Regions from separate parts of the Paenibacillus sp. FSL H3-0469 genome, predicted to be linked through region 1. Evidence: predicted binding sites of a transcription regulator. Region 1 holds the regulator's gene; the other holds the start of a gene.

Region 1 (8,055 bases):
AGGAATACCGAGTTCAGCACCTCACGGCCGGCTTCCGGCAGACCGAAGGAGACATTGCTGATGCCGAGAATCGTGTGAACAGCCGGCATAGCCTCCTTAATCAGACGGATACCGTCAATCGTCTCCTTCGCAGAGCCGATATACTGCTCATCCCCTGTTCCAACAGGGAACACCAGGGTATCGAAAATCAGATCCTCGGGGGCCAGACCGTATTTGTTGACCAGCAGATCATAGGAACGTCTGGCAACCTCCAGCTTGTCCTTAGCCAGGATGGCCTGACCGGTCTCGTCGATGGTGCCTACAACAATCGCTGCTCCGTATTTATGAATCAAAGGCGTAACATGCTCGAATTTCTCTTCACCATCTTCAAGGTTAATGGAGTTAATGATCGCTTTACCCTGACAATATTGCAAGGCCAGATCAATGACCTTCGGGTCCGTCGTATCGATCATTAACGGCACCTTGACCTTCTTCACCACCAGTTCCAGGAACCGCATGATATCTTCCGTCTCATCCCGGTCCGGGTCCTGCACACAGACATCAATGACCTGTGCGCCGCTCTTCACCTGGGCACGGGCAATCTCCGAAGCTTCCTCATATTTCCCCTCAACGATTAGACGCTTAAACTTCCGGGAACCAAGGACATTGGTCCGTTCACCGACCATATATGGACGGTTCTCACTCTCCACATACACCGGCTCAATCCCCGACAAAGCCGGAGGATGCTGGCCATCCAGCTTACGCGGCGGGTAGGCTGCCATGACCTCAGCCATCGCCCGGATATGCTCCGGCGTGGTTCCGCAGCAGCCGCCGGCAATATTCAGCCAGCCCTTCTCAGCGAAGCCGCCCAGCTTACGGGCCAAGGAATCCGGGGATTCATGATAATTCCCGTTCTCATCCGGCAGACCCGCATTCGGGTAGCAGCTGACAGCTGCTGAAGAGATCGCGGAGAGCGAACGGATGTGATCACGCATGAACTCCGGTCCGGTGGCACAGTTCAGTCCGATAGATACCGGCTTCAGATGCTCCAGTGAAATATAGAAGGCTTCTATATTCTGTCCGGCCAGTGTGGTTCCCATAGGCTCAATGGTCCCCGAGATCATCACCGGCAGCGTAATTCCGCTCTTCTCGAAGGCGTTACGGATGCCAATGCTTCCAGCCTTCACGTTCAGGGTATCCTGGGATGTCTCCAGGAGCAGTGCATCCACCTTACCGTCGATCAGCGCAACCGCCTGTTCTTCATAGCTGTCTATAAGCTCCTTGAATGTGACTCCCCCGGTGACAGAGAGCGTTTTCGTGGTCGGACCCATAGCTCCTACCACATAACGCGGGCGCTGAGGTGTATCATATTTATCAGCGGCATTACGTGCAAGTCTCGCGGCCGCAAGGTTAATCTCCCGGGCACGGTCCTGAATATCATATTCAGCAAGCACCACTGAGGTGGCACCGAAGGTATTCGTCTCGATCAGATCCGCACCGGCCTCCAGGTATTTCTCATGAATGTCCTGAATAACCTCCGGCCGGGTCAGGACCAGCATTTCATTACAACCATCCAGGTCATCCCCGCCGAAATCCTCGCCGGTGAGCGGCACCTGTTGAATCATGGTACCCATAGCTCCATCCAGTATCAATATGCGCTGCTGCAAGCTCTCAGCAAGTGTGTATTTGGCCACTTTCCATCCCCCCAGTGAAACATTAGAGTAATTTTAGCAGAATAAAGGGATTTCGGAAAGCCTTCCTTTCCACCCTGCATTATTTGTATTTCTATTGATTTCATTCCTATTACGGCGCTACCACAAGATTCTTGCTTGGCATGGAATGCTGTGTCCGGGCAGTCACATGTGAAGTGACGCTGAATTCGCCCGCCTCTTCAAAGGTATGTTCCCCGACATAAGCCCCTTCTCCGGCACTTTCACCCTTGATTTCAATCTTTTTAGTCTTATCTGTGGACTCATTTACCTCAAACATAACTTCTCTAGCATCATCTACCGGTTCACCGTCCTGTGTCACCACAGCCTTGAAGCTAATTGCCGTTCCTGCGGTTACTTCCTCCGGAGTCCAGCTCAGCTCCACCTTAATCGGTGACATGGAGGAATTGGCCGCCGCCTGCATCTGCATCTGCATCTCATCGTCCTTATTCCCCGAGCATCCGGCTAGTGTCATCCCCATCACAATACATATAAGTCCCCTGCGCATCCTTGGCTTCATCATCTGAAGTCCTCCCGGTTCATAGGTAGATTCTTCTTCATTCATGAAACATATCAAGCATGAAACATATCAAATCTATATTACAATGAAAGTCAGATCGCTGCTCTCCTTATTATACACATTTTATTCAATTTGCCTTAAAAAAGCTGCATGATTCACTCATGAACATGAGAATAGTCATATCTTTGATTCAAAGTGTTTGTATTGGGATTGCCGTGACTCCAAAGAATGTTTGGCCCTCCGGCCGCTGTTGTTCCCAGATTTCTTGAATTAAACCGCTGCTAGCGGTTGAAATCCGGTAACAAAGGCGGACGCTAACGCTCCTACAGTTCCAAAATTCTCCTCCGCCACTTTTCCCTTTACAGTATATTTTCAAGTTCAAACAATATAGCAGTTACATAAAAAAGCCAATACCCACTAAATAGGATACTGGCTTCATAGAATTCAATTATAGGGAGTCTACAAGCGGCAGTAGCTCGGAGAGATGGCTGATCTGGTAATCCGGCGTAATCTCCGGGTCCGATGCTTTCGCATTCCGGTTGATCCAGACTGTGGTCAGTCCGGCAGACAATCCGCCAAGAATATCTGTCGTAAGCTTATCGCCCACCATGATCCCTTGCTCTGGAGCAATATCCAGCAGTCCGAGCGCATGCTCGAAGATTCCCTTGTCCGGCTTGCCTTTGCCGAAGCTTCCCGAAATCACAACATGGTCAAAATACGGAGTAAGCTCCGGCACACCGTCCAGCTTCTCCTGCTGAAGTGCCGGACAACCGTTTGTCAGCAGCAGCAGCTTGACCTTACCGCGCAACTCGTTCAGCACCTGAAGCGTCTCTTCATAGATATAAGGACGGCTGCGGCGCTCAGCGGCGAACTTGTCAGCCAACTGTGCAGCCAGCGCTTCATCCTCTACCCCGAGTGCGGCGAGGCCGCGGCGCCAGGATTCCTTACGGTAGACAGGGGCAAGCTGTTCCAGTTGACGGAACTCCGGCTGTTCACCGGCAGTGAAATTCGCCCATAGCGCTTCAAATGGGTTAATACCGATTAGCTTGGTGAACGGATATGTCTCATAGGATTCATAGAGGGCACGGGCTTCTCTGCGTACAGCAGCTTCCAGCTCCTGCGGATCAACGGAATCTCCAGCCGCCTCACTAGCATAGCGGAAGGCTTCTTCCACGCTGCGGTCATCCCACAGCAGAGTATCGTCAAGGTCAAATAGTACGGCGGTAATCGGCATTAGTTCTCCCACTCCCTATATGCTGGTCTGTCTTCCTATTCGTGCACTAGTTCAATATTGTTGTTCTTGGCGAACTGCTCCAGACGTTCCCCCATCGCAGCGGTGTCATAACGGTTAATCAGCTTGGAGAAAATCCACTGCTTGCGCTTACCCTTATACTTAATGGTAACTACACTGCGCGATAAAGTGATCTTCTCAATATCCGCCGCAGCCAGGAAACGTTCGCGGTTGTATTTAATAGTAGAGATACGCGCACGCTCAACCTTAAGGAACGGACGGCGGAAGAACAGCAGCGCAGCGAGCAGGAAGTACAGCACTACACCCAGCCAGTTGGCCAGAATACCGCTTCCTTTAGCTTCGTCAATCGAGCCGACCACCCAGAACATGATGCCAAGCAGCATCAGTACTACGGGGAATACAATATTGCGGCCTTTGAAAATATCGATGCTTTTCGCGGCAGTCTTAGTGCTGGAAGTGTAAATAGAGTCCTTCCCCTGCTTCTTTCTTTGCTGGTTAATTTGCTTCGTGTTGCGTTGAACCATTCTTTCCCAAGAACGGGCCATGTAAGTTCCCCCTAGTCATCCTGTATTATCTATGAAAAGGCAACAGGCTAATGCTTAAGTCCGTTATTGCCCTCTTCATGCTCCGGATTGTCCACAATTTCGATAGTATCAAGCTGGGCCCGAAAGTTAGTGCGGATATTCCCCAGGTAAATCTCGCGGAGCTTGGCACGTTCAGCCAGTTCCTCTTCATTCAGGCCGCCGTTCTTAGCTTTGCGTGCCAATTCATTGATGCGTGCGACCAATTCGTCAATATTCAATACGTTTCCCTCCCTCTAAATTCATTTTAACTTTGCCATGAGAAAAAGAGCTTGTCAAGGTCTACCCCCTGAAAGCTCTCCGAGTCGATCATTAGTCTGACACAATCCTTCAATATAAAGGTAAAGTCAGAATATCTCCGGCCTTAATGACGCTGTTCTCCAAATGATTCGTCTTCATTATTCCTTCTATATATACGGCTGTCCTCATGTCCTCAGGCTTGTTACTTAACGCAATGCTCCATAAGGTATCTCCGCGTTCGACTACGATCCGCTTATCGGGCTTCAGTGAAGAGACCGAACCGGCAAAAACATTGCCCACTACAGTGAATCCAGAAATGACAAGCATCAGCACCAGGACCATCTTCATCAGGCTGACCTGACGGAATAGTGATGATAGCACAGTGAGACTATGAAGAATCGCATCCTTGACCTTGGTTACATTACTATGAGCAGTTGGATTACCGGGAGCAGACACCTTGATATCCTCATTATTGTAGATGCTGTTGTAGGTACTATACTTTAACATGATCATCATCCTCCAAACACATGTTCTTGCTTTCGAAAATAATATAACACGAACATGTGTTTCGAACAAGAGTTTTTTCGGAACGTTTGTTCTCTTTATTTCCGTTCTCGTTTTTTCCTCATTTTAGAACTTATGTTTGTACGAACGGAAGTTCTATGTTATAATTTTCCCAAACATAGTATATGGGGTTGATACCGATGTCAAAGATTTCTAGTCGTCAGCTGGCGATCCTGGAATTTATACGTAATGAAGTCCGCAGCAAGGGTTATCCTCCGTCTGTCCGCGAGATTGGCGAGGCTGTCGGCCTGGCCTCCAGTTCTACTGTGCATGGTCACTTGGACCGGCTTGAGAAGAAGGGCCTGATCCGCCGTGACCCTACGAAGCCGCGTGCGATTGAATTGCTCGGCCAGGAAGATTCAGAGAATGTGCATCAATTCGTCCAGACCGTTACCCGCATCCCGGTAGTGGGTAAGGTTACAGCTGGTGTTCCTATTACTGCAACAGAGAATATTGAGGATTACTTCCCGTTGCCTGCTCATTATGTAGGCGATAACAAGGTATTTATGCTTTCTGTCCTTGGTGACAGTATGGTGGATGCCGGAATTATGAATGGGGATTATGTCATCGTACGCCAGCAGCAAACTGCCGACAATGGCGATATTGTTGTAGCGATGACCGAAGAAGATGAAGCAACGGTCAAGACCTTCTACAAGGAACGGGATCATATCAGGCTGCAGCCGGAGAATCCGGCGTACGAGCCTCTCCGCCTTAACCGCGTTACGATTTTGGGCCGGGTCATCGGATTATTCCGCGATATCCACTAATCTACTCCCCGCTTAAGAACAGGCTGCTCCGCACCATGCGAAGCAGCCTGTTTTCTGTTCATTTCATTTCGTAAAGTGGCCAAAAAGCAGAGCGCGAACAAATGTTTGCATTCTCCTTTTTGGCCACTTTTTCTGTGAACCGCTGTACCGCTCCGCACATATCCTGTTATAAAGGAGTGCTGATCTGTATGCCCAATTATCGAATTATCGTCGATCTGTCACAGCGCATGCTGTACCTGCTGGATAATGACGTTGTCACCAGAGGCTTCCCTGTCGGCATCGGCAAAATGTTAACCGTCTCCCCTGTAGGCGAATACACCATCATTAACAAGCAGCCCAATCCGGGTGGCCCGTTCGGTGCCTTCTGGATGGGACTGTCCAAGCCGCATTACGGCATCCACGGAACCAATGACCCATCCTCCATCGGCCACATGGTCTCTCACGGCTGTATTCGTATGTATAACGCAGATGTACTCGCCCTGGCCGCCCTTGTTCCCATAGGTATCCTTGTCACCATCCGGGAATAGGAACGTCACAAAAACCCTTGAGACGCCAGATTGCGGCCCAAGGGTTCCTGTGACTCCTATGAATTAGAGCGGATACAGACTACAGCACACTTCTCAATAGACGGATAGCCACCGTATTCAAACGGATGGCCTCGCGGATCGATTCTCTGGCTGCCAGCAGCTCTCTTCTGGCCCGCGAACCTCTAGGCACTCTGCGCAGATTCTCATTGATTTCTTCCAGTCTCTCCAGCAGGACAGCCCGCTGTGTCAGCAGGACATTAATGGCTCTGCGAATCCGGTTACGTTCTCTTTGGCTCATCTTTACACCTCTTTTACACTTGGATAGTATAAGAGATGCCAAGAATCGCTCCAAAGCTTGTGTGATTCGGCAGTAATGTTAGAGCTGCAAGCAGCGGACAGGTAATCTGCTTACTTTTTGTTCAACCGTACCCGGAATTCAAATTCATCGCGTCTATAAGTCATTCCGGCCAGCACTATGTACTCCGGTGTCCATTTCTGTACAGGTCCGGCATAATCAGCAATCACATGCGGTTTGCCATCAACCAGCTGAACGACGTAGACCTGTACCTGTGCCAGTGCGGCAGCGAATAGATCAGCATCACTGGACAGTACTTTATAAGCCGTATTCAACTTCGTTCCTCCTTGTTCCACAACCATGATAATAGATTTAGCCCAACAATCTATTCAATTATACCGGGTTATGGAACAATATGTAAACCATATTTACAGCTTGATAAAAAGGATTTTGAACAATCCGATATACTTCTTAGTAGCCCCGCCATCCCCGGTAAAAAATTTGGTATTCTTAAGGTCCGGTACACTGAATACTGAGAACAAAATGTAGTTATCCCTCTTGGTCAAAGACTCAATTACAGGCTGGGCCACCAGCTTACTAATTCCGTCTCCTATTTCCTGATCAAGCGTATTCTCCAGATTCTTTACAGAATACTCACTGAATGCTTCCTTCCCCGGATTCGTAACAGCCATCACAACCAGAACAAGAATAAGGACCAGTAACGACTTACCGCCCGATCTCCTGCGGACTCTGCGTGCAGGACTTGGCGTATCATAACGCGAATTCATTCTTTTCCCCCTCAGCTACAGAATATACAACATCACTTGCAACAGGACTCCCAGCGGATTCAACATCATCCGGTACACGAACAGCATCCCACCTGTAATTCCACTGGCCCCGACATCAACACTGCTCCAATCCCACACCGGCAGAGGCGGCGCATCCAGCCCATATTGCTCCACAAGCCTTTCTTGGGTCTCCGCAGGCACAGCCACTCCTTCAGCTCCTGCCACCTGACCCATCAACGTCAGCACCAGCATCAGCGAAAGAATAATCTTATATGTATTCTTCATCATCCGCTCCCATGTCTGCCACTAGAATTCTCTTCTGGTTAAGTATATATGATATGGAATAGTATGTAAAAGGATTTGATTTGGAGTTTTAATTCCTTTATATTATGATGTAAGGGCTTTGCTCCGTCTTCATCTTCACTCTCTCCCCCACACTCAAAATCGGGAGAGTTTTTTTATTTAGGAGGTAAATGTATGAACGGAAATAAAGTTATCCTCATTCTTCTGTCCATATCCATACTCGGTATACTCCTTTATTTCGGATTAGCTTATGGATTACTATGGTATGCCTTCCGGTCCTCGGTTCCTATTGAAGAATAATCTAAGAACATCGGGGGATCATTGTGAAGAAATATAACAGATCTGAAAAAGTCATTATTGGAGTGCTTCTTGGCATGACGGCTGTGCTATTTTTGGGAAGCCTGTTTTTTTGGTATGTCTTCAGCACAATATAAAACAACTCCGTCGCGCTCAGGTGGGGACTATTAGCCCCTTATTTATGGTGGCTTGGTTTATTCATGACAAAAAAATAGAAGGCAGGAAAAGCTTCC
Region 2 (8,055 bases), 140 kb from region 1:
CTCCAGCTTCTCCAGACGTTTGATGTACGTTTCCAGGGTCTCACGGCGTGCACCCGGACGGGCAGCCGACAAAGCATCAGCAGCTCCAACCAGCATAGCAATAACCGAGGTAGCCTCGCAATCTCCATGATGGGACGCGATACTGTTGATAACCACCGGATGTTCCTTGTACTTCTTCGCCAGTTCGACGCCGATTTCAACATGCGAACCTTCCACTTCATGATCAAGCGCTTTGCCGATATCATGCAGCAGTCCGGCACGTTTTGCAAGCACGATGTCTTCCCCAAGCTCACCGGCCATAAGTCCAGTCAAATAAGCAACCTCCATGGAGTGCTTCAGTACGTTTTGACCGTAGCTCGTGCGGAATTTCAGGCGGCCCAGAATTTTGATCAGATCCGGGTGCAGACCGTGAACGCCAACCTCGAAGGTAGCTTGTTCACCGTATTCGCGAATCCGTTCATCCACTTCTTTGCGGGATTTCTCCACCATTTCTTCAATACGTGCAGGATGGATACGTCCGTCTGCCACCAGCTTCTCAAGTGCCGTACGGGCCACTTCGCGGCGGATCGGATCAAATCCTGACAGAATAACCGCTTCCGGCGTATCATCAATAATAAGATCAATCCCGGTCAAAGTCTCCAGCGCACGGATGTTACGGCCTTCACGACCGATAATCCGGCCCTTCATCTCTTCATTCGGCAAGGTAACGACAGATACCGTAGTTTCTGCCACATGATCAGCCGCACAGCGTTGAATCGCCAAGGTAATAATCTCACGGGCTTTCTTGTCCGCTTCTTCCTTGGCCTGCTGTTCGATTTCCTTGATCATCTGAGCAGTTTCATGGCGAACTTCCTGTTCTACATTGCTGAGGATGATACTTCTGGCATCATCGATGCTCAGATTGGAGATACGCTCCAGTTCAGTAACCTGATTCTTGTAAATAACATCAATTTGCTGTTGGGTTTCATCAATTCGTTTCTCTTTGTTAGCTACTTGTTCTTCTTTTCGTTCAAGCGATTCCATTTTTTTATCCAGCGATTCTTCCTTTTGCAGCAAACGTCGCTCTTGCCGTTGGATTTCATTCCGACGTTCACGAGTTTCTTTCTCAGCTTCGGTACGGATTCTATGAACTTCGTCCTTAGCTTCGAGTACCGTTTCCTTCTTCAGCGCCTCCGCCTCTTTCTTCGCGTTCTCCACGATGACTACGGCTTCTTTCTCTGCGCTGGAAATCTTAGCTTCTGCAAGGGATTTACGAATAAAATAACCGAATCCAAAGAATGCTGCAGCTACAACGAGAACGATAATGACCCAGATCAATGGTTCCATCTGTTCACCTCCTCGTTGATATCCTCCAAGGTTCTTCCCTTGGGTATTTGTGCAGTTGTTAAACTATCCGTTCATCACCATACAAAAAACCGGTAATACACCGATTGCCATACTGCACATGCTGCACATGCACATTGCCCGCCTTATCCGGCGATTACATTTCATATGAGTTGTACGCGAACCGGAACATAAGAGTCTGCTTTTTGGGAAGGAAAAAGGATTCTTAGTTTATGCCGATTCATGTTATATTTTATTATTTATAAAAAGACCTTGTCAAGAGAGTCGATAACCGCATTAAAGTCAAGAGAATCAATCCGGGAAGTAAAACTCCTCTTCTTCCCCCTCAGAATCCTGCTCATCCCGCAAAATCCCGATCACCTGGCGCACCATTTCACCTGAGAATCCCCGGCGCATGAGGAACGCACCTGTCTTCCGGCGTTTGTCGTTCACCTCTCCACGGATCGTATTCCACTTCTTCCGTCCGGTCTGCAGCGCGCTCTCCAGCTCCTGCTCCGGTGTGATCTCATCCAGCGCTTCCGCAATCAGCGACTTATCAATTCCCTTCTCGCGGAGCTCCTGCCTGATCCACATCTTGCCCTTACGCTGATTCACAATCCGCTGCTCCGCCCACTGCTTGGCGTATAAGGGATCATCAAGCAGACGTTCTTCCTGCAGCCGGAGCAGAACTTCGGCAATAACAGTCTCTCCTATTTCCTTCTCCCTTAAACGGCGGGCCATCTCCTGTCCCGTTCTGGGCTTGCGCTCCAGATACCTAAGCCCCTCGACATACGCCCGCTGGCGCTCATCTGCGGCAACAATATCCTCCAGATCCGCTTTTACAAAAGTACTCCCGGTAATCATCCGGTATTTAATCATGACATCTTCATGAACAGTCATGTTGTAATCTCCGAAATGGATTAGATAACGATAGTTAGACTTCTTGAGCCGCTCTACCCGTGTAATTACCAGCTCCTCGTCTGCCGGGAAATCCGCCAGCACCTGCTCATCCTGTTCTTCGAATTCCTCATCCAATTGTATAACCATCCTGCCAATCACCTACTTAAGCTGAAATATTTGCGAAAAGGCACCCTGTTATATCTTCACAGGGCGCCTATCCATCTTGACTTCATTATTCAATTAGAAGTAGAGGGGTAGAGTACTTAATTACTCAATCTCAAGCAACAGCTTCTCTTCTTCCTCTTGCTCTGCAGCCACAGCCGCTTCGGATGGTGCCTCTACCAGAGTCGTGAGATTACTTGCCTCACGGATCTTATTCTCGATCAGCAGAGCAATATCCTGATGTTCCTTCAGGAACTGCTTGGAATTCTCACGTCCTTGACCCAGACGTTCGCCTTCATAGGAATACCAGGCACCGCTCTTGTTAACGATATCCATCTCTGTACCGATATCCACAAGGCTTCCCTCTCTGGAGATTCCTTCGCCGTACATGATATCTACATCCGCTTGCTTGAACGGAGGCGCTACCTTGTTCTTCACAACCTTGATCTTCGTGCGGTTACCCACAACATCGTTACCCATCTTGATGCTCTCTACCCGGCGCACATCCAGACGGACAGAGGAGTAGAACTTCAGAGCGCGTCCACCCGGAGTGGTCTCAGGGTTACCGAACATTACGCCGATCTTCTCACGAAGCTGGTTAATGAAGATCGCAATGGTGTTGGATTTGTTGATGGCGCCTGACAGCTTCCGCAATGCCTGAGACATCAGACGGGCCTGCAAGCCTACGTGGGAATCACCCATATCGCCTTCAATTTCCGCCTTCGGTACCAATGCAGCTACAGAGTCAACTACGATGATGTCTACTGCTCCACTGCGTACAAGCGCTTCAGCGATTTCCAGGGCCTGTTCACCTGTATCAGGCTGGGACAGCAGCAGTTCATCAATGTTAACGCCAAGCGCCTTAGCATACTTAGGATCAAGTGCATGCTCGGCATCGATGAAGGCAGCTTGTCCGCCCTGCTTCTGTACTTCAGCAATCGCATGAAGTGCAACCGTTGTCTTACCGGAAGATTCCGGTCCATATACTTCAATAATACGTCCTTTGGGAAGTCCGCCAATACCTAGTGCAATATCAAGTGCCAAAGATCCGCTAGGTACAACTTCCACTTTCATGTGAGTGGATTCTCCCAGTTTCATTACCGAACCTTTACCGAATTGTTTCTCTATCTGACGAAGCGCCATATCAAGCGCTGCACGACGATCTGACAATCAGACCACTTCCTTCACTGTTTATAGTATTATCATAACGTGTTTTGAAGGTCTTGCCAAGTCTTTTTTAGAACATACATTCGTTTTTTTTGCTCCCAGGGATAATACTCCCTTTAATTGTAAGAGACTAACCTCCTTCCGGATGCAAGGACTTAGCAGGCAGCTTCTCTTCCGCTTCTTACGTTAACAGGAACAATCATAGGATAATTTGTTATACCTGATATAAAACAAAAAACCGCAGCATGATTGCTCAAGCCACGGTTCTTCCGCATGTATAAATTATATACCGCCCTGAAGCGTTATTGCAAGGCCGAGCCTTCCAGCGGAGTCGCCACCTTGCGTTCTTCCAGCCTCCGCCACAGGCGGTACAGCAGTGCCTTGACGGTCCGCAGGCGGATGTTGTCACGGGTACCCTTCAGATTCAGCTCATATACCTCTGTCTTGCAGCCCCGCTCAGCCAGTCCTACGAACACAAGACCCACAGGCTTGCGCTCCGAATATCCCGGTCCGGCTACACCGGTAACCGATAAGCCGAAGTCCGTGTCGCCGATCATACGCACCTGCTCAGCCAGCACCTCGGCAACCTCGCGGCTCACCGCTCCCGGGGCATCCGGGCCTTCAAGCATAGCAGCGGGCACATTCAGCAGTTTTTTCTTAATATCATTGGAATAACAGACGATGCCCCCGGCAAACATGGAGGCGCTGCCCGGGATATTCGTAATGCTCTCCATCAGCAGCCCGCCCGTACAGCTCTCGGCAGCACTCAGAGTGAGTCCCGCATCCGCCATCCAGTCCACAATCAGCTGCTCCAGCGGCACATCAATGTTGGCATACAGGTTCTCCGGCAGAATATCCGCTATCGTCTTCTCCAGAGCATCGAGCTTGACCATAGCTTCCCGCTCGGACGGAGCCTTGGTAGAGATGCGCACGGTCACTTCGCCTTCCTTGGCATACGGGGCAATCGTAGGATCGCTCTGGCTGCGGATCAGATCAATCAGCTTGTCCTCCAGCAGCGACTCGCCAATCCCGGCGAACTTCAGCATCTTCGAGTAGAGGGGCATTTCACTCGTAAGTGCATGCTGCTGCAGCCATGGCTTGGCCTTATCCGTGAACATCGGCTTCATCTCCCGGGGCGGGCCCGGCAGTACGATATAATATTTGTCCTCTTCTGCAAAAGCAATCCCTACCGCAAGGCCGGTATCATTGGACAGAGGAGTCGTCCCTTCAATGACAAGCGCCTGCTTGCGGTTATTCTCAGTCATTACAATCTTGCGGTCATCGAAGAAGCGCTGCACATGATCCATGGCCAGCTGGTCGATGTGCAGGGTCCGGCCAAGCGCCGCAGCCAGCGCATCCTTGGTCAGATCATCCTCGGTCGGACCGATGCCGCCGGTGAACAATATAACATCCGCCCGGCTCTGAGCAATCCGGATCGCTTCCAGCAGGCGGCTTTTGTTATCTCCCACAACGGTCTGAAAATAAACGTCAATGCCTAATGCAGCCAGCTCTACTGAAAGAAACTGGGCATTGCTGTTCACGATTTGTCCAAGTAAAAGTTCTGTTCCAACGGCAATAATCTCTGCTTTCATAGCTGACGTTCTCCTCCTGATTGTAGGTATCCTGCAAGGTTCAGCCTGTTCCAGCGTCTCAGGCTTTGTTCAAATCCAGCAGTTCCTTATTCTTCACGAAATAATCAATACCCGAGTAAATGGTAATGATGGCTGCTGCCCAGATGGCAATATCATCCACAGGGATGCTGACGAACTGGAACGGGAAGTTGTTAAGCAGCAGCAGGGAAATGGCAACAATCTGAATCACTGTTTTTACCTTGCCCCATTTGCTTGCAGCCACTACCTTCCCTTCCAGCAATGCCACCTGGCGCAGTCCGGTCACGGCAAACTCACGGCTGATGATGACAATGGCAATCCAGGAATCGCATCTTCCCAGCTCAACCAATGAGATCAGTACGGCTGAGACCAGCAGCTTATCCGCTAAGGGATCGAGCAGCTTGCCCAGATTGGTGACCATGTTATATTTTCTGGCTATGTAACCGTCAATTCCATCGGTACTGGCTGCCAGCAGAAAAATAACCGCCGCGACCAAATGATTAATTGAAAGCTGAAAGGAGCCCCAATGTATCGGTTCCGGATAGAAGCTGAAGTCCACCAGCAGAAAAAACATCATGATTGGGATAAGGCAAATACGCGCTAATGTGATACGGTTGGGTAAATTCACTGAAGGTTCCTCCCCTAGTCCATACGAATCCAGTATTCCAGCAATTTCTTCAAAACTGCTTAGCTAGTATATTATAGCCATAAATAAGTGTCAAAAAAACATGAAGCACCCCGCAAGTAAGGTAAGTATACACTGCGGGGCACATGATCTTACTTTAAATTGTTAAACTGCAAATCAAGCGGCAAATCAGCCTTGCGTAAAAGCTGAATAATCTGCTGGAGGTCGTCGCGGCTTTTACCGGTCACACGGATCTGATCACCCTGAATCGTGCTCTTAACCTTCAGCTTGGAATCGCGGATCAGAATATTGATCTTCTTCGCGTTCTCCTGGTCTATCCCTTGCCGCAGTCCCAGCCGCTGGCGCACCGTGCCTAATGAAGCCGGCTCCACTTTGCCGAAATCCATATTCTTTAGCGTGATTCCCCGCTTCACCATCTTGGTCTGGAGGATATCAATCACTGCATTCAGCTTGTATTCATCCTCTGAGGCGATGACAAGCGCATCCTTCTCCAGCTTCAGGCTGCTCTTGCTGTTCTTGAAATCAAACCGGTTATCGATTTCCTTCTCGGTCTGATGAACCGCATTGGTCAGCTCCTGCATATCCATCTTGGATACGATATCAAACGAACTTTCTGAACTCATGGTTCCACATCCTTTAGTTACAATTAGTCTGTTCCTATTATATGAGATAGGGGCTCTTAAGTCTAATACTGGAAAAGAGTCAAGTGGAAACAGCATTCCGTCCTTTGTAAGGACGGTACCGTTTCAGCGAGAAATAGAAGGATAATTTATAGCGTGAACATATAAATTCTTATATTTGCACCTAAAAACACGCCTCCCGGAACCCGTCCGGGAGACGCTCACATCTAATTATTATCTGCTGCGTGCAGGAGCCCGGAACATATCCAGAATCCCCAGCAGAACATGTGCCAGTCCAAAGCCCAGAATACCATATCCCCAGGCGCCCGGTGTCAAATAATACCCCAGGAGACTGACGATAATACCAAGCCCTGTTACAATCCAGCTGACGGTCATGAGAGAATACACCTCACTTTGGCGAGAGAACTGTTAAACACTTCTAGGTTCTCCATTCCGCCAAAGACTATACATCGGGTCTACTATTCTCCCGTAGTACTCTCGCCAGTAGCGCCGTCCGTCCCGCTGTCCAGTTCAAGCAGCAAACGCGAGGAGGTTTTGCCGTCGGTGATAGCCTGTCCGTTGACCGAAATTGCCGTAGCCGGTGAATATCCCGATTTGATATACATTCCGCCGCTGTCCAGCGTAAAGCTCAGATTCTCGCCGGCCTTGGTGTTCCCGAAGCTGAGCTTCTCCCCCTTGGAGTTCTCGCCCTTGTACACTTCAAGCCAGCTGACTCCGGTAGCGGCAATCTGTACCTGAACCGGGGTTCCGGCAGGTGCAGAGACCTTGTAAATGGTCGTCTTGCCCGATTTACGGTCCTGAGTAACGGTGACAGCCCCCGGAGAAGCCGATGGAGACGGCTCTGGAGTTGTAGAAGGCGCAGTAGTAGCCGTGGCTCCTGCCTCAGGCGTAGCTGCCGCCCCCGCTGTCGCTGAAGGCACTGCTCCCCCGCCAGCGGCCGTAGGTGAGGGCTTCACCTTGGCCGGATCTTGCGTTGCGTCAGTCAGGCTTGCGTTATCTGCTTTCTTCGGCCCTGCATCATTACTCATCGTGGAAGAGGCATACAGGTAGATGACCACCAGGATCAGCACCGGGAAGGTCCACATCAGCAAAGTCGGCAGCCACTTGGCATTACGCTCCGTTTCAGGCTTGCGGCTCCGCTTCTGAATCACGGTTTCCATGGTGGTATCGACGGGAGCGGCAGGCACATTGCCATGCTCCTCCATCAGCTCATCCGGGTTAACCCCAACTGCCTCGGCATAGGTTTTAATAAAGGCCCGGACATAAAAACTGCCCGGAAGCACTTTATAATCCCCTGCTTCGATGGCTTCCAAATATTTTTTACGGATCTTTGTTACTTCCTGGACATCATCAAGACTCATCCCCTTTTGCAGACGAGCCTCCTTCAAATGCCGGCCCAGTTCCGACATACCATCACCTCCTGAATGTTGTGTGAGCAATGCTCTGAATGAAATATATTAAAGATCTTCACTGTAGCTTGTCGTAAACGACTCGTACAATATCTCTTCGTTCGGTGAATTGCGCAGCTCAATAATAATATCGAAGTCATCGAAGGTGAATTCGGACTCCCGCACAAAAATATCAGGATGCTCAATCACCTTGGTGC

What was found. The regulator LexA, encoded in region 1, represses DNA repair genes until DNA is damaged. The targets are predictions, from matches to a motif close to CGAACATATGTTCG.
Region 2: recA (recombinase RecA) is a predicted target of LexA. The motif match lies at 3,625-3,638, and genes of this name have one in related genera.

The regions. Positions count from the first base shown of each region.
Region 1 is NZ_CP150302.1:1,108,898-1,116,952, forward strand. It holds gene metH (methionine synthase) at 1-1,673, opposite strand, end outside; gene NSS83_RS04745 (FixH family protein) at 1,783-2,211, opposite strand; gene NSS83_RS04750 (HAD-IA family hydrolase) at 2,657-3,442, opposite strand; gene NSS83_RS04755 (hypothetical protein) at 3,478-4,005, opposite strand; gene NSS83_RS04760 (DUF896 domain-containing protein) at 4,053-4,262, opposite strand; gene NSS83_RS04765 (LysM peptidoglycan-binding domain-containing protein) at 4,372-4,788, opposite strand; gene lexA (transcriptional repressor LexA) at 4,986-5,612, shown strand; gene NSS83_RS04775 (L,D-transpeptidase) at 5,801-6,139, shown strand; gene NSS83_RS04780 (hypothetical protein) at 6,219-6,437, opposite strand; gene NSS83_RS04785 (hypothetical protein) at 6,548-6,769, opposite strand; gene NSS83_RS04790 (hypothetical protein) at 6,863-7,222, opposite strand; gene NSS83_RS04795 (hypothetical protein) at 7,238-7,510, opposite strand.
Region 2 is NZ_CP150302.1:1,247,798-1,255,852, forward strand. It holds gene rny (ribonuclease Y) at 1-1,326, opposite strand, end outside; gene NSS83_RS05375 (RecX family transcriptional regulator) at 1,636-2,370, opposite strand; gene recA (recombinase RecA) at 2,491-3,555, opposite strand; gene NSS83_RS05385 (competence/damage-inducible protein A) at 3,855-5,144, opposite strand; gene pgsA (CDP-diacylglycerol--glycerol-3-phosphate 3-phosphatidyltransferase) at 5,203-5,790, opposite strand; gene NSS83_RS05395 (YajQ family cyclic di-GMP-binding protein) at 5,940-6,431, opposite strand; gene NSS83_RS05400 (hypothetical protein) at 6,663-6,824, opposite strand; gene NSS83_RS05405 (RodZ domain-containing protein) at 6,908-7,858, opposite strand; gene NSS83_RS05410 (DUF3388 domain-containing protein) at 7,907-8,055, opposite strand, start outside.